Regions from separate parts of the Bradyrhizobium tunisiense genome, predicted to be linked through region 2. Evidence: riboswitches for the same ligand, from Rfam matches in the RefSeq annotation. Region 2 holds a riboswitch; the other holds the start of a gene.
The links. A riboswitch is a leader RNA that binds a small molecule or an ion and turns the genes downstream of it on or off. The one in region 2 is predicted to bind cobalamin.
Positions count from the first base shown of each region.

Region 1: another riboswitch for cobalamin. It lies ahead of ACFDR6_RS26375 (TonB-dependent receptor); the one in region 2 lies ahead of ACFDR6_RS22515 (energy-coupling factor ABC transporter permease).

Region 1 covers NZ_JBHLEV010000006.1:354,890-369,484, forward strand. Annotated here, with positions in the region: gene lpdA (dihydrolipoyl dehydrogenase) at 1-267, shown strand, start outside; gene ACFDR6_RS26315 (threonine synthase) at 400-1,641, shown strand; gene ACFDR6_RS26320 (tripartite tricarboxylate transporter substrate binding protein BugD) at 1,724-2,695, shown strand; gene ACFDR6_RS26325 (response regulator transcription factor) at 2,848-3,234, opposite strand; gene ACFDR6_RS26330 (response regulator transcription factor) at 3,330-3,998, opposite strand; gene ACFDR6_RS26335 (PAS domain S-box protein) at 3,995-5,977, opposite strand; gene ACFDR6_RS26340 (hypothetical protein) at 7,171-7,359, shown strand; gene ACFDR6_RS26345 (hypothetical protein) at 7,356-7,718, shown strand; gene ACFDR6_RS26350 (transglycosylase SLT domain-containing protein) at 7,795-9,981, opposite strand; gene ACFDR6_RS26355 (adenylate/guanylate cyclase domain-containing protein) at 10,303-12,039, shown strand; gene ACFDR6_RS26360 (hypothetical protein) at 12,144-12,320, shown strand; gene ACFDR6_RS26365 (hypothetical protein) at 12,459-12,671, shown strand; gene ACFDR6_RS26370 (hypothetical protein) at 12,754-13,011, shown strand; cobalamin riboswitch at 13,060-13,270, shown strand; gene ACFDR6_RS26375 (TonB-dependent receptor) at 13,386-14,595, shown strand, end outside.
Region 2 covers NZ_JBHLEV010000004.1:813,011-827,140, forward strand. Annotated here, with positions in the region: gene cobW (cobalamin biosynthesis protein CobW) at 1-1,008, shown strand, start outside; gene cobN (cobaltochelatase subunit CobN) at 1,008-4,256, shown strand; gene cobG (precorrin-3B synthase) at 4,253-5,416, shown strand; gene ACFDR6_RS22470 (precorrin-8X methylmutase) at 5,416-6,045, shown strand; gene ACFDR6_RS22475 (precorrin-2 C(20)-methyltransferase) at 6,048-6,779, shown strand; gene cobJ (precorrin-3B C(17)-methyltransferase) at 6,776-7,510, shown strand; gene ACFDR6_RS22485 (cobalt-precorrin-6A reductase) at 7,486-8,232, opposite strand; gene cbiT (precorrin-6Y C5,15-methyltransferase (decarboxylating) subunit CbiT) at 8,231-9,412, shown strand; gene ACFDR6_RS22495 (cobalamin biosynthesis protein) at 9,409-9,777, shown strand; gene cobM (precorrin-4 C(11)-methyltransferase) at 9,774-10,556, shown strand; gene ACFDR6_RS22505 (cobyrinic acid a,c-diamide synthase CobB) at 10,556-11,866, shown strand; gene cobA (uroporphyrinogen-III C-methyltransferase) at 11,863-12,594, shown strand; cobalamin riboswitch at 12,640-12,859, shown strand; gene ACFDR6_RS22515 (energy-coupling factor ABC transporter permease) at 12,897-13,574, shown strand; gene cobF (precorrin-6A synthase (deacetylating)) at 13,615-14,130, shown strand, end outside.

The sequences.
Region 1 (14,595 bases), on a different contig from region 2:
TTCCCCTTCGTCGGCAACGGCAAGGCCATCGCGCTCGGCGAGGATCAGGGCCTGGTCAAGGTGATCTTCGACAAGAAGACCGGCCAGCTCCTCGGCGCCCACATGGTCGGCGCGGAAGTCACCGAGCTGATCCAGGGCTACGTCGTCGCGATGAACCTGGAGACCACGGAAGAAGAGCTGATGCATACGGTCTTCCCGCATCCGACGCTGTCGGAGATGATGAAGGAAGCCGTGCTGGATGCGTATGGAAGGGTGTTGAATATCTGACGGCCGCCGTCACGAGCGAAGTGAAGCAATCCAGAATGCCTCCGCGGAAAGAGTCTGGATGGCTTAGTCGCGAGAGTTCCTCGCAATGACGAGTAAAAAGAGCAGTTCAATAAGCAAGAAGAAAGAAGCAACATGCACGACAACGACAACCTCACCATCGAACGCCCGACCTTCGTCACCCATCTCGAATGCGCGATGGAGGGCGATCATTACGCCGCCGACCAGGTCCACAACCTCTCCAAGGCCGGCAAGCCGCTTCTCGTCCGCTACGACCTCGCCGGCGTGAAGAAGGCGCTGACCAAGGACGCGCTCGCCCAACGTCCCGGCGACATGTGGCGCTACCGCGAGCTGCTGCCGGTGCGCAAGTGCAAGGACATCGTCTCGCTCGGCGAGGTCACGACGCCGCTGATCCGGTTGCCCAAGCTCGGCAAAAAGCTCGGCGGCGGCGAGGTCATCGTCAAGGATGAGGGCCGTCTGCCGACCGGCTCGTTCAAGGCGCGCGGCCTCGTGATGGCGGTGTCGATGGGCAAGGCGCTCGGCATCAAGCACATGGCGATGCCGACCAACGGCAATGCCGGCGCGGCGCTGGCCGCTTACGCCACGAGTTGCGGCATCAAGACCACGATCTTCTGCCCGGCCGATACGCCGGAGGTGAACGTCAGCGAGATCGAGCTGCAGGGCGCGACCGTCTACCGCGTCAACGGCTATATCGACGATTGCGGCAAGATCGTCGGCGAGGGCAAGGCCAAGGTCGGCTGGTTCGACACCTCGACGCTGAAGGAGCCGTACCGCATCGAGGGCAAGAAGACGATGGGTCTCGAGCTCGCCGAGCAGCTCGGCTGGGACGTGCCCGACGTGATCGTCTATCCGACCGGCGGCGGCACCGGTCTGATCGGCATGTGGAAGGCGTTCGACGAGCTGGAGAAGATCGGCTTCATCGGCTCGAAGCGGCCGCGCATGGTCGCGGTGCAGGCCTCCGGTTGCGCGCCGATGGTGCGCGCCTACGAGGCCGGCACCGAGCACGCCACGCGCTGGGAGGACGCTCACACCATCGCCTCCGGCATCCGCGTGCCGCAGGCGATCGGCGATTTCCTGATCCTGCGCGCGGTGCGCGAGAGCAAGGGCTTTGCCATCGCGGTCGACGACGACAAGATCTCGGCGGCGCTCAGCGAGGTCGCGCGCGAGGAGGGGCTGCTGCTGTGCCCCGAGGGCGCCGCCACTTATGCCGCCTACAAGGAAAGCCTCGCCGACGGCCGCGTCTCGAAAAGCGACCGCGTGATGCTGTTCAACTGCGCGACCGGCCTGAAGTATCCGCTGCCGCCGGTCACCCGCACGCTCGACCGCCATAAGCCGATCGACTATTCGCAGTTCTAGCGCGCATTGCGCGACGAATGATTCCTCTTCCCGTACGCGGGAAGAGCAAAAAAATAACAACGACATCGCCGGGGAGAAGACAATGACGAAGGCCGTCTGGGCTGCGCTGTTTGCTGTTCTCGCTGTGACCGGCGCCGCGCGCGCCGATGACTATCCCTCCCATCCCATCACCATCATCGTGCCCTTCTCGGCCGGCGGACCGTCGGATGCGATGGCGCGTGTGCTGGCCGAGCGGATGCGGGTGTCGCTTGGCCAGGCCGTCGTGGTCGAGAACGTCACCGGCGCGGGCGGCTCGATCGGCGTCGGCCGCGCGGTGCAATCGCCGCCGGACGGCTACACCATCTCCTTCGGCCATCTCGGCACCCACGTCGCCAACGGTGCGGTCTACAAACTCAAATACGACCTCGTCACCGACCTCGAGCCGGTCGTGCTGCTGCCGAGCAATCCGATGATCATCGTCAGCAAGAACGCAGTGCCCGCGACCTCGCTGAAGGAGTTGATCGAGTGGCTGAAGTCGCGGCCCTCACCGCCGACAGCAGGCACCGCCGGCGCCGGCTCCGGCAGCCACATCGCCGGCGTCTATTTCGAAAGCGTCTCCGGCATCAAGCTGCAATACGTTCCGTATCGCGGCACCGCGCCCGCACTGAACGATCTCATCGCCGGTCAGATCGACCTCATCGTCGACCAGACCTCCAACTCCATCGGCCAGGTCCGCGCCAACACCATCCGCGCCTACGCCATCACCGACAGCAAGCGCCTGTCGTCGGCACCGGAGATCCCGACCGCGGAGGAGGCGGGTCTGAAGGGCTTCAACATGACGCTGTGGTCGGGCATGTGGGTGCCGAAGGGCACGCCGAAGGAGATCGTGACGAAGCTCAACGCCGCGGCCGTGGAGGCGCTGAACGATCCCGCTGTGAGGAAGCAGCTCGAAGGCCAGGGCCTGGAGATGACGCCGAAGGATCAGCTCACGCCCGAAGCGCTCGGCACCCGTCAGAAGGCCGAGATCGCCAAATGGTGGCCGATGATCAAGGCGGCGAACATCAAGGTGGATTAAGCCGGGCGGCGCCATGCCCCGCTGCATGTCGTCAGTTTCCGCGCCGCATTCCGAGCGGGCGGCGAACGCGGGGCATCTCGCGGGAGGCCCTCGCGAGATGCGGAATTGATCCTGGTCGCTGTCCACCCTCGCATTTGCTCGTCGCCGGTCGCTCACTGCGTGGTTTCGTGACCTGCTGCCAGCGCACGGTCCAGGCATTGCATCAGATCCGAGGCGGCGAACGGCTTTCCGAGAAAACAGGTTGCCCCGGCGTTGAGCGCACGTACACGTACGCTCTCATCCGGGAAAGCCGTGATGAAGATGAACGGCGTTGCCGAGCCATGCGCGCGCATCTGCGTCAACAGATCGATCCCGGTCATCAGCGGCATCTGCACGTCGGCGATCACGCACGAGGTGTCATTCGAATCGTCCGATCTCAAAAACTCCTCGGCTGAGGCGAATGTGTGAACGATATATCCACGCGATTCCAAGAGATTGTTGATTGCGGCCCGCACGTAAGGGTCGTCGTCAAGCACCGAAATCACCGAAGCCACTGACAAGACGTCCGCTCCTCGCCCGGGATTACGCTTGCCGTCGCCACGGCTATACATAAACGCGCAAGGTGGACCTGCCAGTCGTCATTGGAAACTCATACTTAGGTTTGTGCGCCGGGCTTGTTGGATCCAATCCCGAGCGCCTCGCTCATCCTCACCAGATCGGCCAGCGACTTCGCGCCCATTTTCCGCATGATCTGGCCGCGATAGATTTTGACGGTGATTTCCGCCAATCCGAGCTGGGCTGCCACTTGCTTGTTCATCAGGCCGGACGTCACCAGTGACAATACGTCTCGCTCCCGCGAGGATAGTGACTCGAAGCGTGATTTCACGGTCGAGACCGTCCTGTTGAGGTCGCGGCGCTTGCGGTCTCGTTCGATAGCGGCCTGAACCGCGTCCAGAATGTCCTGGTCGCGAACCGGCTTAGTCAAGAAGTCGATCGCGCCGCTCTTCATGGCCCGAACCGTCATGGGAATGTCACCATGACCGGTAATGAAGATGATTGGCGTGTGGATATTTGCCTTGGCAAGATCGGACTGCAGGTCGAGGCCGCTGGCTCCGGGCAGGCGAATGTCGAGCACCAGGCAACTGGGGACATCCGGCGGCTTCGCGTGGAGAAGTTGCGGTGCCGAGCCGAATGCTTCGACCTTGAGGCCGACCGACTCGAAGAGATTGGTGAGTGCGCGGCGCATCGATGCGTCGTCGTCGACGATGAAGACGATTGGCTGATCGCCGTCCGGCTGCGGCGAAGGCTCCGCGCGCTTGGTCACGATGTTTGCTCTCGATAGAGGGGCAGGGTGATCTGAAAGGTCGCGCCCCGCTCCTGGTTCGGTGCGGCCGAAAGCCGTCCGCCATGGGCCTCGATGATGGAGCGGCAGATCGACAGTCCCATGCCCATGCCTGCGGATTTCGTGGTAAAGAACGGCGTGAACAGGCGATCTATCGCCTCTTCACTAATGCCGACCCCGCAGTCGGAAACGCTCACCAGCATCGCGCCATCGCCACTCGCCCCTGAACGGATGGCCAGCTCGCGTGGGCGATCGTGGACGCCTTCCATGGCCTCGATCCCGTTCATGATCAGGTTGATCAGGACCTGCTGCAACTGGATTCGATCGCCAAAGATATTCGGCAGTGCCGACGACAACTCCATTCGCACCGATACGGCGTGGCTGGCCATCTCGCGCTGAACGAGTGCGACGGCCTCCCGCACGACCACGTTGGCGTCGAGTGGAACCATCTCGATGCCGGACCGCTTGGCGAGCGCCCGAACGTGACGGATCACGTCGCTGGCACGCGTGCCGTCCTCGATGATCCACTCTACGGAGCGGCGGGCCGCCTTGAGATCGGGCGGACTGCGCTGCAGCCAGGCGAGGCAGGCGTCGGCATTTGCGATGACTGCGGCAAGCGGCTGATTGATTTCGTGTGCAATGGAAGCGGTCAGCTCACCCAGTGTTGTGACGCGCGTCACATGTGCGAGCTCGGCCTGGGCCTTGCGCAGCGCGTCTTCGGCCTGATTGGTCCGGATCGCGGCGGTCACATCGGTGCAGACGCCGCGATAGCCGAGAAAAGCGCCGTCGGCGTCGAAGAACGGTTTGCCGCTGGTCCGGACGTAGATCGGCTGCCCGTTGCGGTCTTTGCTGCGATACACCAAGTCGCGGAACGGGACGTGGGCGTCCAGCGCCGCCCGATGTTGTTGCCATTTTTCCGGCTCGAGATCGGCATCCGGCGCGATATCCCAACGCGTAAGTCCGATCAGGCCCACGGGAGCAGAGATGGTATCTGAGTGTTCTGATATCTCGGTCACGCGATGGTCCGGCCCCGTCTCCCAGAACCAGTCGGAGGCGGTTTCGGCATAGTCGCGGAAGCGCTGCTCGCTATCGCGCAGTTTGCGCTCTGCCTCTTTGGTCGCCGTGATGTCAGTCACCGATCCGACGAATTCGACGTGACCGCTCGCATCCCGCATCGCCCGGGCTACCGCTCGGACGTACTTGATCGAGCCGTCGGGCATTATGAGCCGGTATTCATGATCGAAATCTCTTTCCTCGCGTGCCGCCCGACCCGTGGTCCGTTGCACCGCAAGCCGGTCCTCCGGATGGATGCGCTCGAGCATGAGCGGGATCTCGGGCTTCGTCCCCTCCTCGAATTGGAAGATGCGATAGGTCTCCTTGGACCAGGTGATCTCGCCGGTCGCGGCCTTCCAGCCGAAACTGCCGGTGTGGCTCAATTCCTGCGCCTGGGCGAGATAGGCCTCGCTCTGTCGCAGCGCATTCTCCGCTTCCTTGCGCTCGGTGATGTTCTCGCAGGCCACCAGCACGATCGGTCCGCCATTGGCCCGCAGCATGGTCTTGGCGTTCTCGCGCACCCATAGCACCGAGCCGTCCTTGCGAACCTTCCGGATTTCCCAGGTGTGTGATTGATCAATGGTCTTAAGGCACAGCGCGACGCACGTCCGGACGAAGTCACGATCTTCCTCGAAGAAGACATCCAGCACCGATCGGCCGATCAATTCCTTGGCCGTGTAGCCGAGCTGCGCCGCGCCGAACGTGTTCACGTTGATCACGGTTCCGGTCGGATCGACCATGAAGTACATGACCGGGTTGTGCTCGAAGACCTGCTGCCACTGCTTGACCGCCTCGTGCAAACCGGCGTCCGGCTCAGTGTGCGGCCCGGCAGTGACAACCTGCCTGACGCAGCCGACGAGGAATTGTGCGGCTGACTTCCCGAACGTTGCTGCCCGGCCCGGCTTCATCGCAGACGCTCCCGGCGCTCTCTGCGTGAACACGAGTAGAGCACGTTGCCGCGAGAGGAGCAATTCCGGCCAAAGTCGACGGGCGATCATGACGTGCGCCTCTGCATCGAGCGCTGCGCTGTCCATTGCGGCGCCCCGAGGACGCCATGCCGGCGGGATCTTCACGGTGACCGTGCGGCCGGAGCATCGTGCGCCGTCTCGTTGAACATGAGCCGGGGAGCCCCGGGGCGAGTACGGGACAAACCTAGGTATAGGGCCTCCATTCCTAATCATATTGGCCATTTACCTCCGTACAATTGAGCATCTCGTGCCCGGCGAACTAGCCTTATGACCATTCGGGAGTGTCGACCGGTCGATCGCAGCGAGCGCACGAGAACCGGTCTGAAGCTAGCGGCCGAGGTGTCGTACCGACAAACAACGACCAGGGACGAACCGCCGGAATACTGGTGACGCAACCGCCGCCGCGGCAATTCACGACCCGCGCGAGGTCGAAGGGAATGAACTGGCAAAGCGCAAGTAACCAAGCGACAGAGGGAGATAACAATGTGCGATACATCGGTACTTCCTGAGCGTGGCCTATCCCAGTCCGAACCTTGCCCTTCAGTCAATGGCTGTGGGGTGTGCGGCGGCAAGTTCGGTCTGATCCGCTACTATTCCTGGCGCACCGCGCTCTGCTCCAAGAAGTGTGTCGATCGCTTCCGCACCCGCCGCGAACGCGACCGCCGGTGGTTGTTTCGGGTTCAGGTTGCCTGAGGCCGAATTAGAGAACTGACTTCGTTCCGAAGGTCTGACCCGGGAGCCCGTGCGTTGAAGCGCTCATGCAAGCTCTTGTGCTCGCTGGTTCTCCTCGGCTCCGCTGCAGTCCAGGCACAGGAGACTGGACAAGGCACCGCTCATCGCCAGCATCCACTCCAGGACCAGGCGCTGCACGAGAAATTCTATTCGACCTGGCACATGCCGGACAATCCGAGCCTCAGTTGCTGCAACAGCGCTGACTGCTATCCGACCGATATCAAATACATCGACGGCCAGATCTATGCACGACGCCGGGAGGACGGGAGATACATTCTGATCCCACCCCAGAAGGTGGAGCGAAACAGGGATAATCCGGACGGCCGAAACCACCTTTGCGCTCCACCGCCCGCCCTGTCTCCGTTGGACAGCGTTTACTGCTTCGCCCTGGGAGGTGCCACATGAGATTCGCCTTCGTGCTCGTGAACGACCGGACCCCGTTCCGGCACACTTGGTGCATGCAGTGCTGCGAGCCTATCAGCGGCAGCTATCTCCGCGAGATCGCGACCCGTCTGCCTTACTGCGACTATCAGTGCTATGCGCTGTTCTGCGAGGCCCTCGCGACGGATGGCGTGAGGGTGGCGTCATGAAATTCGTGGTGGTCAACCACGAGCCTCCGTTGCGCGCGGCCACGTGCAGCACCTGCTCGCGGTCGCTCTGCTCCGGCTATGTCCGGCATGCGCGCACACAGCGCCGCTACTGTGACTACGATTGCTACCGGCGCGGCGAACTCGTCCTGTTCTTCGTACAATGGCCGATGCCTGGGTGCACGGAACCGGCCGCCGCGAACGTCGAGCTCGCCGCTCGCAATATGATCGAGACGATGGCGGCCCTGGGTGCGGTCTGGTGCTGGAGCTGCACGATGCACGCTTGGACCTTCGCAAGAGCTTTGACCGGCGCATCCTTGGAAGGTCGCGATCCGATCACGCTGGAAGGAGGTGACATCTAGCTGCGCGACTGCACTCGCGTGGAAGCCGCAGCGACGTAACCTTGCAGGCGCCGGTGTTCAGCCCCGGCGGCGTCGACTAGGGAGCGGGCGCTGCGGCCGCCACGGGTGCCGTTGCTCCGGCCTCGTGCGTCACCACACGCTCGTTGCTCTTGCCGGCGATCATGCTGCTGCCCTCGAACCGCGCGCGGTACACCAGCACGTTCTCGATTACGCGCTGGACGTAGTTGCGTGTCTCCGACAGCGGGATGCGCTCGACCCAATCGACCGGATCGACCCTGGGATCCCGGGGGTCGCCGCGCGCCTGCACCCATTCGCGCACGCGGCCGCGGCCGGCATTGTAGCCGGCGAAGGTCATGATCTGGTTGCCGCGGTATTCCGAGAAAAGCGCGCTGAGCTCGGCCGCGCCCATCTGCGTGTTGTAGACGGGGTCGGAGACCATCTTGCCCCAGTCGTAAGTCAGTCCGAAACGTCTGGCGGTATCGCGTCCGGCCTCCGGCGTCACCTGCATCAGCCCGACCGCGTTGGCATGCGACTTGTCGCGCTGCTCGAAGGAGCTTTCGGTGCGCGCCACCGAATAGATCACGCTGGTCTCGATCGCGGGCGCGACCTGCTGGTGCTCGGGGATGCCGATGGTGGGGAAGGCGTAATGGTCGAGCGCGAGCCCGCGCGCCAGCGCCGACTTGCCGACCTCCAGCATCACGCGCGCATCGTTGCGCCGGCCGGCGAGCTCGCCGAGCGCTTCGAGCGCCGCGACGTCGGTGCTCTCCTTGGCGAAATCCTGGGCATAGTAGAACACCATGTCGCGCTCGCCGATGTCGTAGAGCATGTCGGCGGCACGCACGCGCTCGTCTGCGGGCGGCGTGTCGGCCGAGGCCAGCACGGGCGAGGGCGCACGCAGCTCGATGCGGTCGAGACCGAGCTTTGCGCGCGCAAGCTGGCCGTAATACGCGGTCGAATAGCGCGATGCCGCCCGATAGCTCATGCGCGCATCTGCGGTCGCGCCCATCGCTTCGGCGGCACGGCCGCGCCAGTAATGGGCACGCGACAGCGCGATCGGATTGGCCGAGCCTTCGTCGATGGCGGCGAAGTGCACCAGCGCCGCCTGGGGATCGTCGAGGAAGCGCAGCGCGATCCAGCCGCACATGAAATGATAGTCGACGCGGTAGACTTCCTTCTCGGGCACCGCGGCGGTGCGAACCACGTCATAGGCCGTCCTGGACTTGCCCTGGTCGAGCAGCTTGCGCGCCAGCATGCGGCGCTCGCGCCACCAGGCATCGGTATCTTGCGCGGCCATGGTGTCGGGCTGGGCGGCGAGGATCACCTCGGCCGCGTCGTCGATGCGGTCGTTCTGGAGATGCCACTGGGCGCGGCACAGCACATAGCCGAGATCGCGTCGCGCCTCGGTCGGGACGTCCTCCAGATAGTCCTTGGCCTTGCTCGACTTGCCGGTGACGGCGGCGCAGGCCTTGACGATCGCGAGCGCATCCTCGCCGAGCCGTTTTGCGGCGCGCCGCGCGCCCAAATAGTCCTTGGCGCCGAGCCGCTTGTCCATCCGGGCGCGATGATCGTCCGCGGTCAGGAGGTCGCGGAACGCCTCGTAGGAATCCTCCTCGCTGCGCTCCGACAATTCGTCCGCGCGCCAGGCCTCGCGCACGAGTCGCGCGGCCCTATCGGCGTCGCCTTCGGCAAGCAGCACGCGGGCGAGCGCGAACTTGCCCTTGGCGCTGGTCGGTTGGTCCATGGTGAATTTGTGCACGGTGGCGGCGTCGGCTTTCTCCTGCCACAGCCGCGCCTCGGCGCGCCGGCGCAGCAACGCGCGACTCGGCCAGTCCGGATTGGCCTCGAGGAAGGCGGCGTAACGCTTGAAATTCGCCGTGCTGTCGGAGTGGCGCAGCATGAACCAGTCCGCGAGCTTACGTCCGGCGGGATCGGTGATGCGCTCGCGCGCTGCGCTCGCGTCATCGGTCTTGCCCTTGCGGGTGAGATCGATGGCGTCCTTCAGCGCGGCGAGGTCGCCGGTCAGCGGCGGTGTTGCGGGCTTGTCAGACGGCGCGTCGTCGGCCTTCTTCGATTTGTGTCTGGCCTCGGCATGCTTGCCGTGGCGCGACTTCACCGCCGTGTGGCGATGCTTGCCGCCCTTCGCCTCATGCGTCTTCTTCGGCGCGGACGATTTGTGGCTGCTCTTGGCCGCGATCTCGGTGGGAAGAAGGGCCATTGCGGCCACGGCAACGACACACGCGAGCGAGCGTAGGCACTGGTTCATTCCATGGTCCCCCTGCGAAACCACTACAAACCAAGGTCCGCGACGACATGCGGCTTGAGAATCAAGGCACCGACACGGTGCATCACTACCGTGTCGCATCCTCACGCTGTCGCAACAATGCGGCAAAATACGGATGTGATGCGGGAACTTCCGCGCTGGGGGAGCAAAGGATAGTCTCTTAAGCCTTTGTTAACGATCCGGGCCCGCGCGACAGTTTGGCCGGGTCCAGGGCGTCAGCAGGGGCAGATTGCGCGTGTTCCCGAATCCCGATCCGGTGTATGGAATCCCTCGCTTCGTCCTTTGAGCCTTTGCCCCGCGCCTATGCCGATTTTCAACCAGTCGATCCGGCGCAAGATCGTCGGCATCGCCCTCGGATTGATCGTCCTGATGCTGGTCACCTCGATCCTGTCGATGGTGATGTCGAGCCAGGTCGGTGTCCTCCTGGGCGAGCTGACCAACCGCTACATCCCGGCCTACAGCCATCTGGCCCGCGCCAATATCCGTTCCCTGGAGCGCGCCCTGGCGCTGCGGCAAATGGTCATGACCAAGATGGGGGCGTCGTCGGACGAGGAGACGTATGCGGCGCGGCTTCGCGACTTCGAGGCATTGGACCGCAAGTTCGAGGAAGAAGCCGAGGCAGCGCGCAAGCACATCAACGCGATCATCGATGATCCCAGGACGTATTCCGACAATGCCGCGCTGGCACGGCTCGACGTCCGCATCGAGAGCGCCGTCACCGAGTTGCGGCGCAATCTGGACGAGGGCAATGCGAAACTGCTGAAGCAGATCGAGGCCAAGGACGTGGTCCAGGCCCGCGCCACGCTGGAACAGCTGGACACCCTGCGCGATGCGTTCAACCGGAAGGTCGACGCGATCAGGGCGGACATGCTGACGCAGGTCTTCTTCTCGACGTCGCAAGTGATTGGCCGCCAATACCAGGCCATCATCGTGTCGGGAGCCGTGACCTTGCTCGCGGCGGTGCTCGGATTTGCCTTTGCGCTCCTGGTGTCCAGCGGTATCACGCGCCCGGTGCGGCTGCTGCTCGCCGGCACCCGCGAGGTCGAAGCCGGTCGCTTCGACAAGACCATCACCGTCTCCACCCAGGACGAGATCGGCGAACTCGCCGCGGCGTTCAACCGCATGACCGAGCAGCTCAGGCACAACGAGCGCGTCCGCGAGACCTTTGGCCGCTACATCGATCCCAAGGTGGTGCAGGGGCTGATCGACCGGCCGGAGATCGCGATCGACGGCGAGCGCCGGGTCATGACCATCATGTTCTGCGACATGAGCGGCTTCACCGCGATGAGCGAGGGCATGACCCCGCGCGGCCTCGTGCGGGTGATGAACCACTATTTCACGATGATGTCCGCACCCATCAGGGGCAACCGCGGCATCATCGATAAATATATCGGCGATGCCATCATGTCCTATTGGGGCCCGCCCTTCATCGAGGACGACGAGCAGGCGTTGCTCGCGGGCCTCGCCGCCATCGAGATGACCGAGCAGGTGCCGGCGCTCCAGAAGCAGCTGCCCGACCTGCTCGGCATCCGCGCCATGCCGGCACCGTGCGATTTGCGGGTCGGCATCGCCACCGGCGAGGTCCTGACCGGCAGCATCGGTTCCGAATTGATGATGAGCTTTACGGTGATGGGGGATGCCGTGAACCTCGCTTCCCGGCTTGAGGCCGTCAACAAGGTTTACGGCACCCGCATCCTGATCGCGCAGGCCACCGCTGATGCGGTCGGATCGCGGCTCGAACTGCGCGAGATCGATCGTCTCGCGGTCGCCGGCCAGAGCGCGCCGCAGGCGATCTTCGAAGTGATGGCGAGGGCGGGCGCGCTCACCGGCGCACAGGAGAGCCTGCGCATGCACTATGCCGAAGCGCTCGCCGCCTATCGCGCCCGGCGCTTCGAGGAGGCGCGCGCGGCCTTCAACGCGGCGCTCGAAGCCGTCCCCGGCGACGGACCGTCGCGCGCGATGCTCGGCCGCATCGCGCAGTTCGAGGCGAACCCGCCGGACGCCGGCTGGGACGGCGCCTGGCGGCTGGACAGCAAATAGCTGCCGCCCCGGAAAAATTGTTTCTACTCGATAACGATGTTCGCCGTGACCTATTTCCCGGGCTTAGGTTGAATGTCCTTGAGGCGTTTGACGGGGACACGCCGATGACGGAACTTCAGGACAGGCTGGAACGGTTCGAGACACTGACCGCCGAATGCGAGCTGATTGCCAAGCTCGCGACCGACAGCACCAAGCGCGAGTTCTATCTGAAGCTTTCGGAGCAGTACCGTCAGTTGGCGACGGACATGCGGCAGGCGATCGCGACCAAGGCCGCGGCCTGAGGCCGGCTGCAATCCGTTCTTAAGGTTTGGCGCGCATCCTTGACGCAGCGGGCGATCGCTCGTGCTGGGAAGGCCGGGGTTCGCTGCAGTGCAGCGTGCCTCGCGAGTGTCATTTGCCATGCTCGACAGGGCAATCACATGCGCCTCGTTGCCGTGATCATATTCGCGCTCATGACGGCGTCCTGCAATCAGGATCAGGACATCACCGGCTCGACATCGGCCTGCCCGATGCGGAACTACAGCTCGTACAATCCCCGCGACATGAACCAGTGTGTCAATGCCTGCAGATCCTGCGATCGCGGCACCACGGTCACGTGCACGACCTCCTGCACCCTCAAGGGCGCGCGCTGAGAGCAACCGGCGGTGCTTGGGCACCGGAACGATTCACCTGGGTTAATCATTGAAGAAGCGGAAGGACGCGGAGTCCGATGAAATGGGTATGCTCGATCCCGGTCGATTTCTGGTGTCCTGCTCGCACTGCGATGCCTGGCCGATGGCGGTCAACGTGAAGCGATCGAGCTGGTGGGCGTCCCCGCATGAGGTCCGCTTTGTCTGCACGCGCTGCCGACGCGAGGAAACCGCGATCGTCTCGGCCTCCGGCGAATTGACTCCGATCAAGCGCGTCGATGTTCCGCCACGCGACGTCGCTGCCGCCTGGGCACAGGCCCAGCGTTTGCGAGGGCGGACCTGAGCGCGGTGACAACGGCCACCGGTCGATTGACTCCCCGGCGGAACGACACGTAAGTTGATCGGTGACGGTTCTCCTCAGGGAGATCAAAAGGGAATGTGGTGCGGGATTGTCCCAACGGGAATTGTCTCAACGCCACGGCTGCCCCCGCAACTGTAAGCGGTGAATCTTTCGTCCTATGCCACTGGGAACTCGGTCCTGGGAAGGCGACGTAAGGTAACGACCCGCGAGCCAGGAGACCTGCCGTCAGCCGTGGTCACACGCGAAGATGTCGGTCGGGGAGTGCAGACATCGGCTTCACCGGAGCAATCCATCGCTCCACCGTGAAACCTCGTTCGCTGTGACGTGCCACTGACGTCATACCGAGGTTTACAATTGTGTCCCGTCTTGTCTCTGCCGCCGGGCGCCTCAGCGCTGGCCTGTTCGCGTCCGTTGCCTTCCATTCGCTCGATCTCTCTCCGGCCTTCGCCCAGCAGGTCCTTGCCGAGCAGCTGCCACCGATTGAAGTGACCAAGCCCGACGACCAGAACCGCACGCGGGCCAGGGCGACCGGTGACGGCGCGACGAGGCCCCGCGCGACGGCCGATGTCGCGCCGTCGGGCAATGGCGCCGGCTCGGCCGTCGAGGCTGTCGCCGGCAACGGCGGTATCGTCGGTGCTGCCACGACCGTCGTCACGGCCGCGGATATCGCGCACGCGCCGTCGCAGACGCTGGCCGAGATCATCGCGACGCAGACGCCGGGGGCCCAGATCACGACGTTCTATGGCGGCCCGATCGGTGCCAAGACCGGCGTGGACCTGCGCGGCTTCGGCGCGTTTGCCACCGCCAACACGCTGGTGCTGGTCAATGGACGGCGGCTGAACGACATCGACATGGCACAGGTGGACCTCTCCACCATCCCGCTCAATTCCATCGAGCGTATCGAGATCACGCGCGGCAATTCCGGAGCGGTGCTCTATGGCGACAACGCTGTCGGCGGCGTGATCAACATCGTCACCAAGAGCGGCGTCGGCGGACCGCCCGTGACCGCGCGCATCGAGGCCGGCTTCGGCTCGTTCAACACGAAAGTCGGCAACGTCTCGACCTCGCTCAATGCCGGTCCGTGGTCTACCTCGTTCTATGGCAACGCCGTCGGGACCGACGGCTACCGCGACAACAACCGCTATTCCCAGCAGAACGGCGTCGGCAATCTCAATTACGCGACACCGGGCCTGACCGCTTTTCTCACCGTCACGGGCGATCATCAGGAATTGCGGCTGCCGGGCGGGCGGACCGTCGACCCATCGATCGGCCTCGACGAGGTCGCGACCGACCGGCGAGGGACCAGCACGCCGTTCAACTATGCCAACCAGCAGGGCTTCAGTGTGACCGCGGGCTTCACCAAGACCCTCGTCAACGGCGTCGATCTCATCGTCGACGGCGGCGTGCGCGACAAGAAACAGCAGAGTGCGTTCTTCTCCAGCCCGGTGCCGGTTCCGGGCTTCTTCACGTCGACCTATGCCGATTCCCATCTGACCACGTGGTCGATCACGCCGCGGCTCAGCGTGAAGAGCCTGCTGCTCGGAATGCCATCGCAGCTCCTCACCG
Region 2 (14,130 bases):
ACGGTGGTGACCGGTTTCCTCGGCTCCGGCAAGACCACGCTGATCCAGCATCTGCTCGCAAACCCCAATGGCAAGAAGCTCGCGGTGCTCGTCAACGAGTTCGGCAGCGAGGGCGTCGATGGCGAAATCCTGAAGTCCTGCGCCGATGCCAATTGCCCGGAAGAGAACATCGTCGAGCTCGCCAATGGCTGCATCTGCTGCACGGTTGCCGACGATTTCATTCCGACCATGGAGCAGCTTTTGGCGCGCCCGGTGCGGCCCGATCACATCCTGATCGAGACCTCGGGCCTGGCGCTGCCGAAGCCGCTGCTCAAAGCGTTCGACTGGCCACAGATCCGCTCGCGCATCACAGTCGATGGCGTGATCGCTCTCGCCGATGCCGAGGCTGTCGCGGCCGGCCGCTTCGCACCGGATCCGGCTGCGGTGGAGGCGCAGCGCGCGGCGGACGAGAATCTCGATCACGAGACGCCGCTGTCGGAAGTGTTCGAGGATCAGATCGCCTGCGCCGACATCGTGCTGCTGACCAAGGCTGATCTCGCGGGCGCCGCCGGCATCGAAGCTGCCAAGGCGGCGATCACCGCCGAGATGCCGCGGCGCGTGCCGATGCTGCCCGTCACCGACGGCGCCATCGATGCGCGCCTCATCCTTGGACTCGGGGCCGCCGCCGAGAACGATCTCGCCGCACGCCCCTCGCATCACGATGGCGAGGAGGAGCATGAGCATGATGATTTCGCCTCGGTTGTGATCGATCTGCCCGAAGTCACCGACGTCGACGCGCTGGTTGCCTCCGTCCAGCGCCTGGCGCGCGAGCAGAACGTGCTGCGCGCCAAAGGCTATATCGCGGTCGCGGGAAAGCCGATGCGCCTGTTGCTGCAGGCGGTCGGCGAGCGCGTGCGTCACCAGTTCGACAAGCCCTGGGGTGCAGGTGTCAGGCAGTCCAGGCTCGTCGTGATCGGTGAGCACGGCGATATCGACGAGGCCGCGATCAGGTCAGGACTAGGTATCTGATGCACGTCGTTTTCCGCGAGAGCCGCGGTCTCGAAGAGACCGCGACGCCAAGGGACATCGGCCAGGACCCGGCCGATCTCGTGGTGCTCTCGTATTCGGATTCCGATCTCGCCGCTTTCGCGGCCGGTTGGCGGCGCGGCCGGAACAGCCTGCCGTCGCTGCGGCTCGCCAATCTCGCGGAGCTGCGTCATCCGCTGTCGGTCGACACCTATATAGACCGCACGCTGTCGCAGGCGCGCGGCATCCTCGTGCGCCTGATCGGCGGGGAGTCCTATTGGGCGTATGGGCTGGCGGCCCTTCAACGACTGGCCAGGGATCGTGACATCGTCCTTGCCGTGCTGCCGGCCGACGGCCATGACGATGCGCGGCTCGACGCGTACTCGACCTTGCCGGTCTCGACGCTGCGCCGGCTCAAGGTGCTCTGCGACACCGGCGGCACGGTCGCCGCGCAAGCTGCGATCGCGCAACTCGCGCTGGCCTCGGGCCTCTATGCCGGCCCTGTCGTCGGCGAGATGAGCGTGCCCGAGATGGGCTTCTACGATCCCGCCCGCGGCGTCATTGCGGCCCCCGTGGGCGGTGAGGGGAAGCCCCGCGCGCTCGTGACGTTCTATCGCTCCTATCTCACCGCCGCGGACACCGGCCCGGTCGATGCCTTGATCGCGGCGCTGCGCGAGAAGGGGTTTGACGCCTGCGGCGTGTTCGTCACCTCGCTGAAGGCGGCGGGCGTTGCCGACTGGCTGTGCGGCTATCTCGCGCAAAATCCTCCGGCGGTGATCGTCAACGCAACGGCATTCTCGGCCCTGGGTGACGACGGCACGACGCCGTTCGACGAAGCATCGTGCCCTGTGTTCCAGGTCGCGCTCTCGACGGCGCGGCGCGAGGACTGGGCGGAGTCGCTACGCGGCCTCTCGCCCGGTGATCTTGCAATGCATGTGGTGCTGCCCGAGGTCGACGGCCGGCTGTTCGCGGGCGTGGTGAGCTTCAAATCCGCCGGGGAGCGCGACTCCGATCTGCAGTTCTCGCATCTGGCCCATAGGCCCGATGAGGAGCGCGTGGAGGCCGTCACCGCACGCGTCGCAGCGTGGCGGCGCCTAGCGGAAAAGCCCGCCGGTGAGAAGCGGCTGGCACTCGTGCTCTCGAACTATCCGGGACGCCCGCACCAGATCGCGCATGCCGTCGGTCTCGACGCGCTGGCGTCTGTCGAGGCCTTGCTGTTGGATCTCGTCGAGGTCGGTTTCGATGTTGCGCCGGTCCATGCGCTCGGTGAAGCGCTGCTCGAGCAAAGTTTGACCTGGAGCGTCGCCGATTATCGCGCGGCAGTCTTGCGTCTGCCGCAGTCCCTGCAGGACGATCTCGCGCAAGCCTGGGGCGCGCCGGAGGAGGATCCGAGTTGCCGCGATAGCGCGTTCCACTTCGCGGCGATCCAATGCGGCCGGTCTATCATCGCGGTCCAGCCCGAGCGCGGCGATGCGGCCATGCGCGATGCCGATTATCACGATCTCGCCCGCACGCCGCGCCACGCGTATGTCGCGTTCCATCTCTGGCTCCGCGAGCAGGGGATCGACGCCGTCGTGCACATGGGCGCGCATGGAACGCTGGAATGGCTGCCCGGCAAATCCGTGGCGCTGTCATCGCGCTGCTGGCCGGAAGCGCTGATCGGCGATCTTCCCATCATCTATCCCTTCATCGTCAACGACCCCGGCGAGGCCGCGCAGGCGAAGCGGCGTCTCGCAGCCGTCACGGTTGGCCACCTGCCGCCACCGCTGGAAAAATCCGCGGTACCGGAAGGGCTGCGCCGGCTCGAACGTCTCCTCGACGAATATTCGACCGCCGACGGTCTCGATCCCGCGCGCCGTCAGCGGCTGATCGCTGCGATCCGCGAGGAGGCGCGCGCCGCCGGCCTCGAAGATGATCTCGGCCTCGATGCATCGGCCGCACCGGCCGAAGCCATCCCGCGGATCGACCGCTTCGTCTGTGACCTCAAGGAAAGCCAGTTCGGCGACGGCCTGCACGTGTTCGGCCGCGGTGCCTGCAGCGAAGCGGAGCGCGAAGCGCTACGTGCCGCGCTTGCCGGCCGGCGTGTCGCGCCGGGACCGTCGGGCTCGCCCTATCGCGGACGCCAGGACGTGCTGCCGACCGGACGTAATCTCTTTGCCGTCGACCCGCGCGCGGTGCCGACGCCGTCCGCGCATGCGCAAGGCATCAAGCTCGCCGAAGAGCTGCTGCGCCGTCACTTGCAGGATCACGGCGACTGGCCGAAGGGACTCGTCGTCGATCTCTGGGGGTCGTCGACCATGCGCACCGCCGGTGAAGAGTTTGCGATGGCGCTGCATCTGGCAGGCCTCGCGCCGCGCTGGGATCACGCCTCCGGCCGCGTCACCGGCTACGACATCATCGCGCCGGCCGAGCTCGGCCGCCCCCGCATCGATGTCACGCTGCGGGTCTCCGGCCTGTTCCGCGATGTCTTCGCGGGTCTCGCGCAATTGTTCGAGGCCGCTTCCGAAACGCTTGCGGCGCGTGAGGACGAGGGCGAGGAGAATCCCTATCGCCACCGCGTCTCCCGCGTGTTTGCGCCGCGGCCTGGACATTACGGCGTCGGTCTCTCGGCGATCCCTGATGCCTTCACGCCGGAGACGCGCGATGCCGCGGGCGAGGCCTGGCTGTCGGCCTCGTCCTGGGCGTTCTCGGCCGATGGAGAGATCAAGCCAGATCGCGCCGGCATCGAGGCGCGGCTCGCCTTGGCCGAGGCCTTCGTCCACGTCCAGGACTTGCCGGAAACCGATCTGCTTCTCGCCGCCGATTATGCCGCGCATGAAGCCGGCGTTGCGGCGGCTGCAGCGCATCTCGGCGCGGCAGGACCATCGCTCTATCACCTCGACACCACGCGTCCCGAACAGCCGCACGCGCGTACGCTGACCGAGGAAATCTCCCGTGTCGTCCGGGCGCGCGCCGCCAATCCGGCCTGGATCGCCGGCATGATGCGCCACGGTTTTCGCGGAGCCGCCGAGATCACTGCGACGCTGGAGCATATGGCCGCGTTCGCCCATCTCGCCGGGGCCGTGCCGCCGCATCTGTTCGATCTCTACTACGATGCGACGCTCGGCAACGATGATGTCCGCGCCTTCATGGCGAGTGAAAATCCGCGGGCGCTCGCCGCGATGGAAACCTGCTTCGCGCGCCTGCACGATGCCGCGCTCTGGCAAACGCGCCGCAATTCGATCGCGGCGGCGTTGCGGGAGGCATCATGAGCGCGTCTCCGGTCAAGGGCTGGTGTCCCGGCGCGCTGCGGCCGATGCAATCGGGCGACGGGCTCGTGGTGCGGGTCCGTCCGTTCGGTGGGCGTCTTGAAGCCCCGCAAATCTCAGGCCTTGCCGAACTCGCCGGGCAACACGGCAATGGTCTGATCGACGTGACGAGCCGCGCCAATCTGCAGATCCGCGGCGTCAGCGAGCAGAGCCATCGGCCGCTGCTCGACGGGCTCGCGCAACTGGCACTGCTCGATCCCGACGCCGATATCGAAGCCCGGCGCAACATTCTGGTGATGCCGTTCTGGAGCGGCGCCGACCAAACCCAGTCGCTCGCCGCCGAGCTGGAGGAGGCGCTGGCCGACAGCGGCCTCGCGCTTCCCACCAAGTTCGGCTTCGCCGTCGATGACGGAAGATCGCGGGTGCTCGCCGGCGATTCCGCCGACATACGCATCGAGCGCGATCGGTTGGGCCGCCTCCTGGTGCGGGCCGATGGTGCAAGGCTCGGCCGCTCCGTCGCACGCGGCGAGGCCGTCAGCATGGCGCTCGCGCTCGCAAGCTGGTTCCTGGTCTCCGGCGGCGCGAGGGGCGGGCGAGGGCGCATGGCGGCCCACATCGCCTCCGGCGCGGCATTGCCTCAATCGCTGCGCGGCGAGACCGAGCCGGCGCCCGTGATGGCGGCGTCGCGGCCGGGGCACTATCCGCAAGGCGCGATGGTCGGCGTCGCATTCGGGCAGATGCTGCATACGACACTGCATCAATTCGCCGGTTGCGGACATGCGCTGCGCATGACGCCGTGGCGGATGGTGCTGAGCGAGGGCAAGCACGAAATGCCGAGCGCGGCGGGCCTCATTACCGAGCCGTTCGATCCCGCGCTGCGCGTCATCGCCTGCAGCGGAGCGCCGCGCTGCCGCGAAGCCCACGCCGATACGCGCGCACTGGCTGCGGCGCTCGCGCCGCGCATCGCCGCGGATACGCGTCTCCACGTTTCCGGTTGTGGCAAGGGTTGCGCGCATTCCGGCACGGCCGCCGTCACGCTGGTTGCGACAGGTGCCGGCTTCGATCTCGTCCGCGGCGGCTCGACGCGTGATGAGCCGGTTCTGCGCGGGCTCAACGGCGCCGACATCGTCAGCGATCCCTCCATCTTGGTCGGAGGGCACTGATGCCGCACACCTATGAAACCGACGGCGCGGCGATCTACCGTCAGTCCTTTGCGACGATCCGCGCCGAGGCGGACCTTGCGCGCTTTTCGCCTGACGAAGAGCAGGTCGTGGTGCGGATGATCCACGCCGCCGGCATGGTTGGTCTCGAGGCGCATATCCGCTTCACGCCTGGGATGGCGACCGCCGCGCGCGCGGCCTTGCAGAAGGGCGCGCCTATCCTGTGCGACGCGCGGATGGTCTCGGAAGGGATTACGCGCGCGAGATTGCCCGCGGCCAATGCCGTCATCTGCACGCTTGGCGACGCCGCGGTTCCCGCACTGGCGCAATCGATGCGCAACACGCGCTCGGCCGCGGCGCTGGAGCTGTGGCGGCCGCATCTCGACGGTGCAATCGTTGCAATCGGCAATGCGCCGACCGCGCTGTTTCACCTTCTCAACATGCTGGAGGACCGCGACTGTCTGCGGCCTGCGGCGATCATCGGCTGCCCGGTGGGATTCGTTGGTGCGGCCGAATCCAAGGCCGCGCTGATGGCCAATCCGCCTGTGCCGGCGCTGACGGTCGAGGGCCGCCTCGGCGGCTCCGCGATCACGGTCGCCGCCGTGAATGCATTGGCGAGCCGGAGCGAATAGCGATGGGACGCATCATCTGCTGCGGTCTCGGCCCCGGCGATCCTGATCTGATGAGTGTGCGCGCCGACCGCACCGTGCGCGGCGCCAGGCATGTCGCCTATTTCCGCAAGATGGGCCGGCCGGGCCAGGCGCGACGCATCGTCGACGGCATGCTGGCGGCGGATGTCGCCGAATATCCCATGGAATATCCTGTCACGACCGAGATCGCCTTCGACAGCGCTGAATATGTGCAGCTGCTCGCCGGCTTCTACGACGAATGGGCCGAACGCCTGGCGCGGCTTGCGCGCGCGGTCGATGTCGTCGTGCTCTGCGAGGGCGATCCCTACTTCTACGGCTCCTTCATGCATCTGCACACGCGCCTGCAGGGACGGGCCGAGATCGAGGTGATCGCCGGCATTCCCGGCATGGTCGGCTGCTGGAATGGCGTCGGACAGCCAATCGCGCTCGGCGATGACGTGACGACCGTGCTGATGGGCACGCTTGCTGAAGACGAACTCGAGCGGCGCATGCGCGATTCCGATGCGCTCGTCGTCATGAAGACCGGTCGCAATCTCGCAAAGGTGCGCCGCGCGCTCAGCGCCGCCGGCCGGCTGGACGATGCCTGGCTGGTCGAGCGTGGCACCATGCCGGGCGAGCGCGTGGTGCGGCTCGCCGAGATCGACGGCGCCGACTGTCCCTATTTCGCGATCGTGCTGGTGCACGGCAAGGGCCGGCATCTGGACGCCGCCCAATGACTGGTACCTTGACCATCGCGGGCCTCGGGCCCGGCAGCGACGCGCTAGTGACGCCGGAAGTCTCCGCCGCGCTCGCGGCCGCGACCGACATTCTGGGCTATGCGCCCTATGTCGCGCGGGTGCCGCCGCGAGCCGGGCTTACCCTGCACCCCTCCGACAACCGCGAAGAGCTGCAGCGCGCGCGCGAAGCCTTGCGGCTCGCCGCCGAAGGCGAGCAGGTCGTCATCGTGTCCTCCGGCGATCCCGGCGTCTTCGCGATGGCTTCCGCCGTGTTCGAGGCGCTGGAACAGGCGCCGCAATGGCGCGAGCTGCCGATCCGCGTGCTGCCGGGCGTCACCGCGATGCTGGCGGCTGCCGCCCGAGCCGGCGCGCCGCTCGGTCATGATTTCTGCGCGATCAATCTCTCCGACAACCTCAAGCCGTGGGCGGTGATCGAGAAGCGCTTGAGGCTTGCCGCCGCGGCTGACTTCGCCATCGCGATGTACAATCCGCGCTCGGCAAGCCGGCCGGAAGGATTTGGCCGTACGCTTTCTGTGCTTCGCGAAGCAGGCTGCGGCGAGCGCCTCGTGATCTTTGCGCGTGCGGTCAGTGCGGCTGACGAGAAGATCGAGACGGTGACTCTGAACGAAGCGACGCCCGAGATGGCCGATATGCGCACGCTGGTCATCGTCGGAAATTCGCAGACGCGCCGCGTCGGCCGCTGGGTCTATGCACCGAGGCGGGTCGAATGACCGAGCCACTGCATCACCTCGGCGACGCTCTCAACCCGTCGGCGCTCGGGCAGCTCCGGCCGCGAGATCATGACCACGGGAAGGCCGAGCATGCGCGCCGCGTCGATCTTGGCGCGCGCACCGTCGCCGCCGGAATTGCGGGCGACGATCCAGGCGATGCCGCGCGCCCGCATCATCTCCAGTTCGCCATCAAGGGTGAATGGTCCACGCGATACGATGACGTCGGCCGCAAAGGGAAGGGGCGCTTCGGGCGGATCGACGAAGCGCAGCGTATAGGCATGCTGTGGCTTCGTCGCGAACGGCGCGATGTGCTGGCGGCCGATGGCGAGGAATACTTTTGCGGGCATCTCGGGCAGAGCCGCGACGGCGGCGGTGAGATCAGCTGTTTCGATCCAGTTGTCGCCGTTCGCCATCGCCCAGGGCGCGCGCTCCAGCGCGATCAGCGGCGTATCGGTTTCCGCGCACGCCGCGGCCGCATTGCGGCTCATCTCGGCGGCGAAGGGATGCGTCGCGTCGATCACATGCGTGATGCGCTCGTCGCGGATGTAACCCGCAAGCCCGCTCACGCCGCCGAAACCGCCGATGCGGGTCGGCAGCGGCTGATCGGCCGGCACGTGAGTGCGACCGGCGTACGAATAGATGGCATCGATGCGCGCGCGCGCCATCTCTCCGGCGAGCAGGCTCGCATCGGCAGTTCCGCCCAGTATGAGGGCGCGCATCATGGCTGATCCCTGGCTGACCATCATCGGTATCGGCGAGGATGGCCTTGCCGGGCTGTCGGAGGCAAGCCGAAAGGCGCTCGACGCTGCCGAAACCGTGTTCGGCGGTGAACGGCACCTCGCACTTGCCGGCGTCGGGAGCCGTGGCCGTTCATGGCCGGTGCCGTTCGATGCCAATGTCGTGCTGAGCCGCCGCGACCGGCCGACGGTGGTGCTGGCCTCCGGCGATCCGTTCTGGCACGGTGCGGGCGCTGTTCTAGCCGAGACGCTTCAGGCCGGCGAGTGGATTGCGCATTCCGCGCCGTCGACCTTCTCGCTCGCCGCTGCGCGACTTGGCTGGCGCCTCGAAATCGTCGCCTGCCTCGGACTCCACGCCGCACCGTTCGAACGTCTCGTTCCGCATCTGGCGCAAGGCGCACGCATCATCTGCCTCGTACGCGGCGGGACAGCGGCTGGCGATCTCGCAAGATGGTTGAGCGAGCGCGGATGGGGCGCGTCGACCTTTTGGACGCTCGCTGCCCTTGGCGGGCCGCAAGAAAGCATCGGAGAATGTCGCGCCGATAGCTTTGCAGGTGATCTCGCTGGAGCCCTTGTCGCAGTCGCCATCGAGGCAAATGGCGGACAAGGCATGCCGCGGAGTTCGGGCCTGTCAGACGATCTGTTCGTCCACGACGGACAAATCACAAAGCGGCCGGTGCGCGCGCTCGCGCTTTCGGCGCTGGCGCCGCGGCCCGGCGAGCGGCTGTGGGACATCGGCGCCGGCTCGGGCTCGATCTCGGTCGAGTGGGCACTGTGCGGCGGGACGGCGACCGCAATCGAGGCGCGTGAGGATCGTGTCGCGAACATCCGCAAGAATGCAGCCGCATTCGGACTTTCGCATCGGATCATGGTCGTCTCGGGGAGGGTACCGGAAGCTCTTGCTGGGCTGGAAGCGCCGGATGCCGTCTTCGTCGGCGGCGGTCTCGATCATGCGATGTTCGATGCGATCTGGTCGCCGCTTGCGCCGGGGACGCGGCTGGTTGCTCACGGGGTGACGCTGGAGACGGACGCGCTGCTTGGCGAGCTGCATCAGCGCCACGGCGGCGAGCTGATGCGGGTGGAGATCGCGCATGCCGCGCCGCTCGGCCGCTATCGGTCCTGGGACGCGGCACGTCCATTGGTGCAATGGAGTACGGTCCGATGAAGGTCGCCGGACTGGGTTTCAGGAAGGATGTCACGCTGGCCTCGTTGCGCGAAGCGCTGCTGGCGGCGGGTGGTGCCGAAGGTCTCGCAGCCATGGCGACTGTCAGCGACAAGGCCGACACAGAATCGTTGAAGCAGCTCGCGCGTGAGTGCGGTGTGCCGATCAAGGCTGTTCCGGCCGATGTACTGGCGGGCATCGACACGCCGACGCAGTCGAAGCTCGTTGCCGAGACATTCGGGACGGGTTCGATTGCCGAAGCCGCAGCGCTCGCTGCGGTTGGCCCGGGCGCGCGGCTGATTGCGACGCGCGTAGTCTCGCAGGATCGCACCGCGACCGCGGCCATCGCCGAAGGAGGCGGCGCATGACGGTGCATTTCATCGGCGCAGGACCGGGCGCGCCTGACTTGCTGACCTTGCGCGGCCGCGACCTGATCGCGGCCTGTCCGGTCTGTCTCTATGCCGGCTCGCTGGTGCCTGAAGGCGTGCTGGCGCATTGCCCGCGTGGGGCGCGCATCGTCAACACTGCGCCGCTGTCGCTCGACGAGATCATCGCGGAGATCGTCGCCGCGCATGCAAACGGCAAGGACGTCGCGCGGCTGCATTCCGGCGATCTCTCGATCTGGTCCGCGATGGGCGAGCAGCTCCGCCGTCTGCGCGCGCTTGGCATTCCCTATTCGGTGACGCCAGGTGTGCCATCTTTCTCCGCTGCGGCGGCGGCGCTGGAGGCAGAGCTGACGCTGCCCGGTCTCGCCCAGACGGTAGTGCTCACGCGCACGCCGGGCCGCGCCAGCGCTATGCCTGAAGGCGAAAAGCTGGCCGCATTCGCCGCGACCGGCGCGGTGCTCGCGATCCATCTGTCGATCCATCTGCTCGACAACGTCGTCGCCGAGCTCACGCCGCATTACGGCGCGGACTGTCCGGTCGCCATCGTCTGGCGCGCGAGCTGGCCGGACCAGCGCATCGTCCGCGCGACGCTCGGCACGCTCGATGCCGCAGTCGGCACGGAGATGGAGCGCACCGCGCTGATCCTGGTCGGCAAGACGCTTGGCGCTGCGGATTTCGACGAGAGCCGCCTCTATGCCGCCGACTACGACCGCCGTTATCGGCCTGTTGGGACCGAGCCGCGCTTTCCGGAGGCGACGTGATGGCAGCAGGCCTCGTCATCTCCGCACCGGCCTCGGGCGTCGGCAAGACCACGCTGACGCTGGCGCTCGCGCGCGCTTGGCGCAATCGCGGCCTGAACGTGCAGTGCTTCAAGAGTGGGCCTGACTACATCGATCCCGCCTTCCACGCCGCCGCCACGGGGCGCGCTTCCGTCAACGTCGACAGTTGGGCGATGGACCGCGGAGGAATAGCGCATCTCGTCCGCCGCGGTGCGGACGCAGATATCGTCCTCGCCGAGGGGTCGATGGGCCTTTTCGACGGCGTCGCCGCGCGCGGTGTCTCCGGCACCGGTGCCACCGCGGATATCGCGGAGATGCTGGGCTGGCCGGTGGTGCTGGTGATCGATCCCTCGGGTCAGGCGCAGACCGCGGCGGCGATCGCCGCGGGCCTTCGCGATTATCGACCCGGCGTGAGACTCGCGGGCGTCGTGCTCAATCGTGTCGCCAGCCCGCGTCACGAAGATCTCGTACGGCGCGCGCTCAACGATGTGGGCATCGCCGTCTTCGGCGCACTGCCGCGTCATGCCGAGATCAGCCTGCCGAAGCGGCATCTCGGCCTCGTCCAGGCCGAAGAGCAGACGGAGATCGGCAAGCTAATCGACGAGGCCGCGCGCTTCGTTGCCGAGCATGTCGATCTCGACGCGGTGCTGCGGTCGGCAGGTTCCTGGTCGCCGCCGCCTGCCGCGAACGGCCTGAACGTGACGCCGCCCGGCCAGCGCATTGCGCTCGCGCGCGATGCCGCGTTCTCCTTCGTCTATCCGCATATGCTGGAAGCCTGGCGCGCGGCGGGCGCCGAGATATTGCCGTTCTCGCCGCTGGCCGATGAAGCGCCTGACGCGAGCGCCGACGTCTGCTGGCTGCCCGGCGGCTATCCGGAGCTTCATGCCGGCAGGATTGCCGCCAACGCGAGCTTTCACGGTTCCTTGCGCGCCTTCGCCGAAACGCGGCCGGTGCATGGCGAATGTGGGGGCTATATGGTGCTGGGAACCGCTTTGACCGACGCGGACGGTATCCGCCATGAGATGACAGGCCTGCTTGGCCTCGAGACGAGCTTTGCGAAACGCCGCATGCATCTGGGCTACCGCCTCGCCGAACTCGCCGCACCGATGCCGGGCCATCGGGCCGGCGCGCGTCTGCGCGGCCACGAGTTTCACTATTCGACCATCATCGCCCAGCCCGACACGGCGCTGGCCGTCGTGCACGATGCAACGGGCGCTGTCATTGCCGAAACGGGCTCGCGGCGAGGGCAGGCCACCGGCACGTTCTTCCATCTGATCGCGGAGGACCGGTGAGCGGTTTTGTCTCCTTCATCTCCGCCGGCCCCGGCGATCCCGAACTGCTCACGCTCAAGGGCGCTGCGCGGCTGCGGGAGGCCGACGTCGTGCTCTACGACGATCTTGCCTCGGGCGCGATCCTCGATCTCGCCCGGCCCGGCGCCAATCTCGTCGCGGTCGGGAAGCGGGCCGGGCGACCCTCGACCAGGCAGCATCATGTCAACCGTCTCCTGGTCGACTATGCCGCAACAGGCGTGCGCGTGGCACGGCTCAAGTCGGGCGATGCCGGCATTTTCGGCCGGCTCGAAGAAGAGTTGGAGACGCTGCGCGAGGCGGGCATCGGCTATGAGATCATCCCCGGCGTCACCTCGGCCTGTGTGGCCGCCGCGCAAGCCGGCATTCCCCTGACCCGTCGCCACACCTCGCGGCGCGTACAGTTCGTGACCGGAGCCGACGTCACCGGCGAGCTGCCGCCCAATCTGAACTGGGCCGCGCTGGCCGACCCCGAAGCGACGACGGTTGTCTATATGGGCCGGCGCACCTTTCCGGCGCTTGCCGCAAAATTGATCGCGCACGGTCTCGCCGCGGATACGCCGGCGCTGTTTGCCGAATCCCTCGGCCGCTCCGACGAGCGGCTGGTCCGCACCACCATTGCCGAGCTTGCCGAGCAGCTTGCCCGCGGCGGCGCCGCCTCGACGGCCGCGGTAATCCTGTTCGGCGCGCTGGCGGGGGATCAACCGTCGTGACGGAAGCGGCCACCCTTCGCCCCTTGACGCAGGCTCGCCGAAAGGGGCACACAGGAGAGGCATGGTGCTCAACGCGGCGCAAAGCGCCGGAGCATAATCGGGAATGGGGGTGGGCGGACCAAGTTGCGGCGCCCAAAACCCCAGCCGCCCCCGCGACTGTAAGCGGTGAGGGACTTCGATCAGCCACTGGGCCGCAAGGCTCGGGAAGGCCGAAGAACCCCAGTGAACCGCGAGCCAGGAGACCGGCCCTGCACGTTTTGAGGCCAAGGCCGTCGGGTGTGACGGCAGGAAGGAATTGAGCCATGCATATCGAACCCGGACTGGTATCCGACGCCAAGCTCATGTTGAGTTACGCAACCGGCATCGCCGCAGGTGGCGTTGCCTTGAAGCTCGCGGCCGAGACCGTGCGCGAGCAGGGCGTCGTCTCGTTCGCCGTGCGGACGCTGGCCACGACGGCGCTCGTCTTCATCTTCTTCGAGATCCTGCCGCACTTCCCGGTCGGCGTCTCCGAAGTCCACTTCATTCTCGGCTCGACCTTGTTCTTGCTGTTCGGCCCTGCGCCTGCCGCCTTTGGCCTCGCCTTCGGCCTGCTGTTCCAGGGCATCTTCTTTGAGCCACCCGACCTGCCGCAATACGGCATGAACGTCACCACACTGCTGGTGCCGCTGTTCGCGATCCAGGCGATCGCCACGCGGATCATTCCGCGCAACACCGCCTATGTCGATCTCAAGTACCGGCAGGCGCTGGCGCTCTCGACGACCTACCAGGCCGGCGTGATCGCCTGGGTGGCGTTCTGGGCTCTCTATGGCTCCGGTTTTGCGATGAGCAACCTCGCGAGCATTGCGACGTTCGCGGCGTCCTACGCGCTCGTCATCGTGATCGAGCCGCTCGCCGATCTCGCCGTGCTGGCGCTGGCGAAGTCGCTGCGTGGGGTCACCGCGCCCGGCCTCGTTACCCCGCGCCTGCACAACGCGGCCTGAGAGATCAGCGAGGGGCGGTACGCCGCCCCTCGCGCTCGCGATGCTCACGCTCTCCCTGATAGGCATCGGCTGCGGCGATCCCGACCAGCTCACGCGCGCCGCGATCCGCGCCATCAACGCGGCCGATCTCGTCCTGATCCCGCGCAAGGGAACGGCGAAGTCCGACCTTGCCGATCTCCGTCGGACGATCTGCGCGGACGTGCTCACAAGCGACAAGACCGAAATCGCCGAGTTCGATCTTCCCGTGCGCGACGCCGGTGAAACGGATTACCGCAAGGGCGTGGACGATTGGCACGATGCGGTGGCCGCGACCTGGTCGCAGACGATCGCAAGACACCTTGCAGGCGAGGGCAAGGTTGCGCTGCTGATCTGGGGCGATCCCTCGCTCTACGATTCCTCGCTGCGCATTGCGCGTCGGCTCAATCCGGCGCCTGACATCGAGGTCGTGCCCGGCATCACCTCGATCCAGGCGCTCTGCGCTGCACATGCGTTGCCGCTCAATGATATCGGCGAGCCTTTTCTGGTCACGACGGGGCGGCGCTTGCGCGAGGGCGGC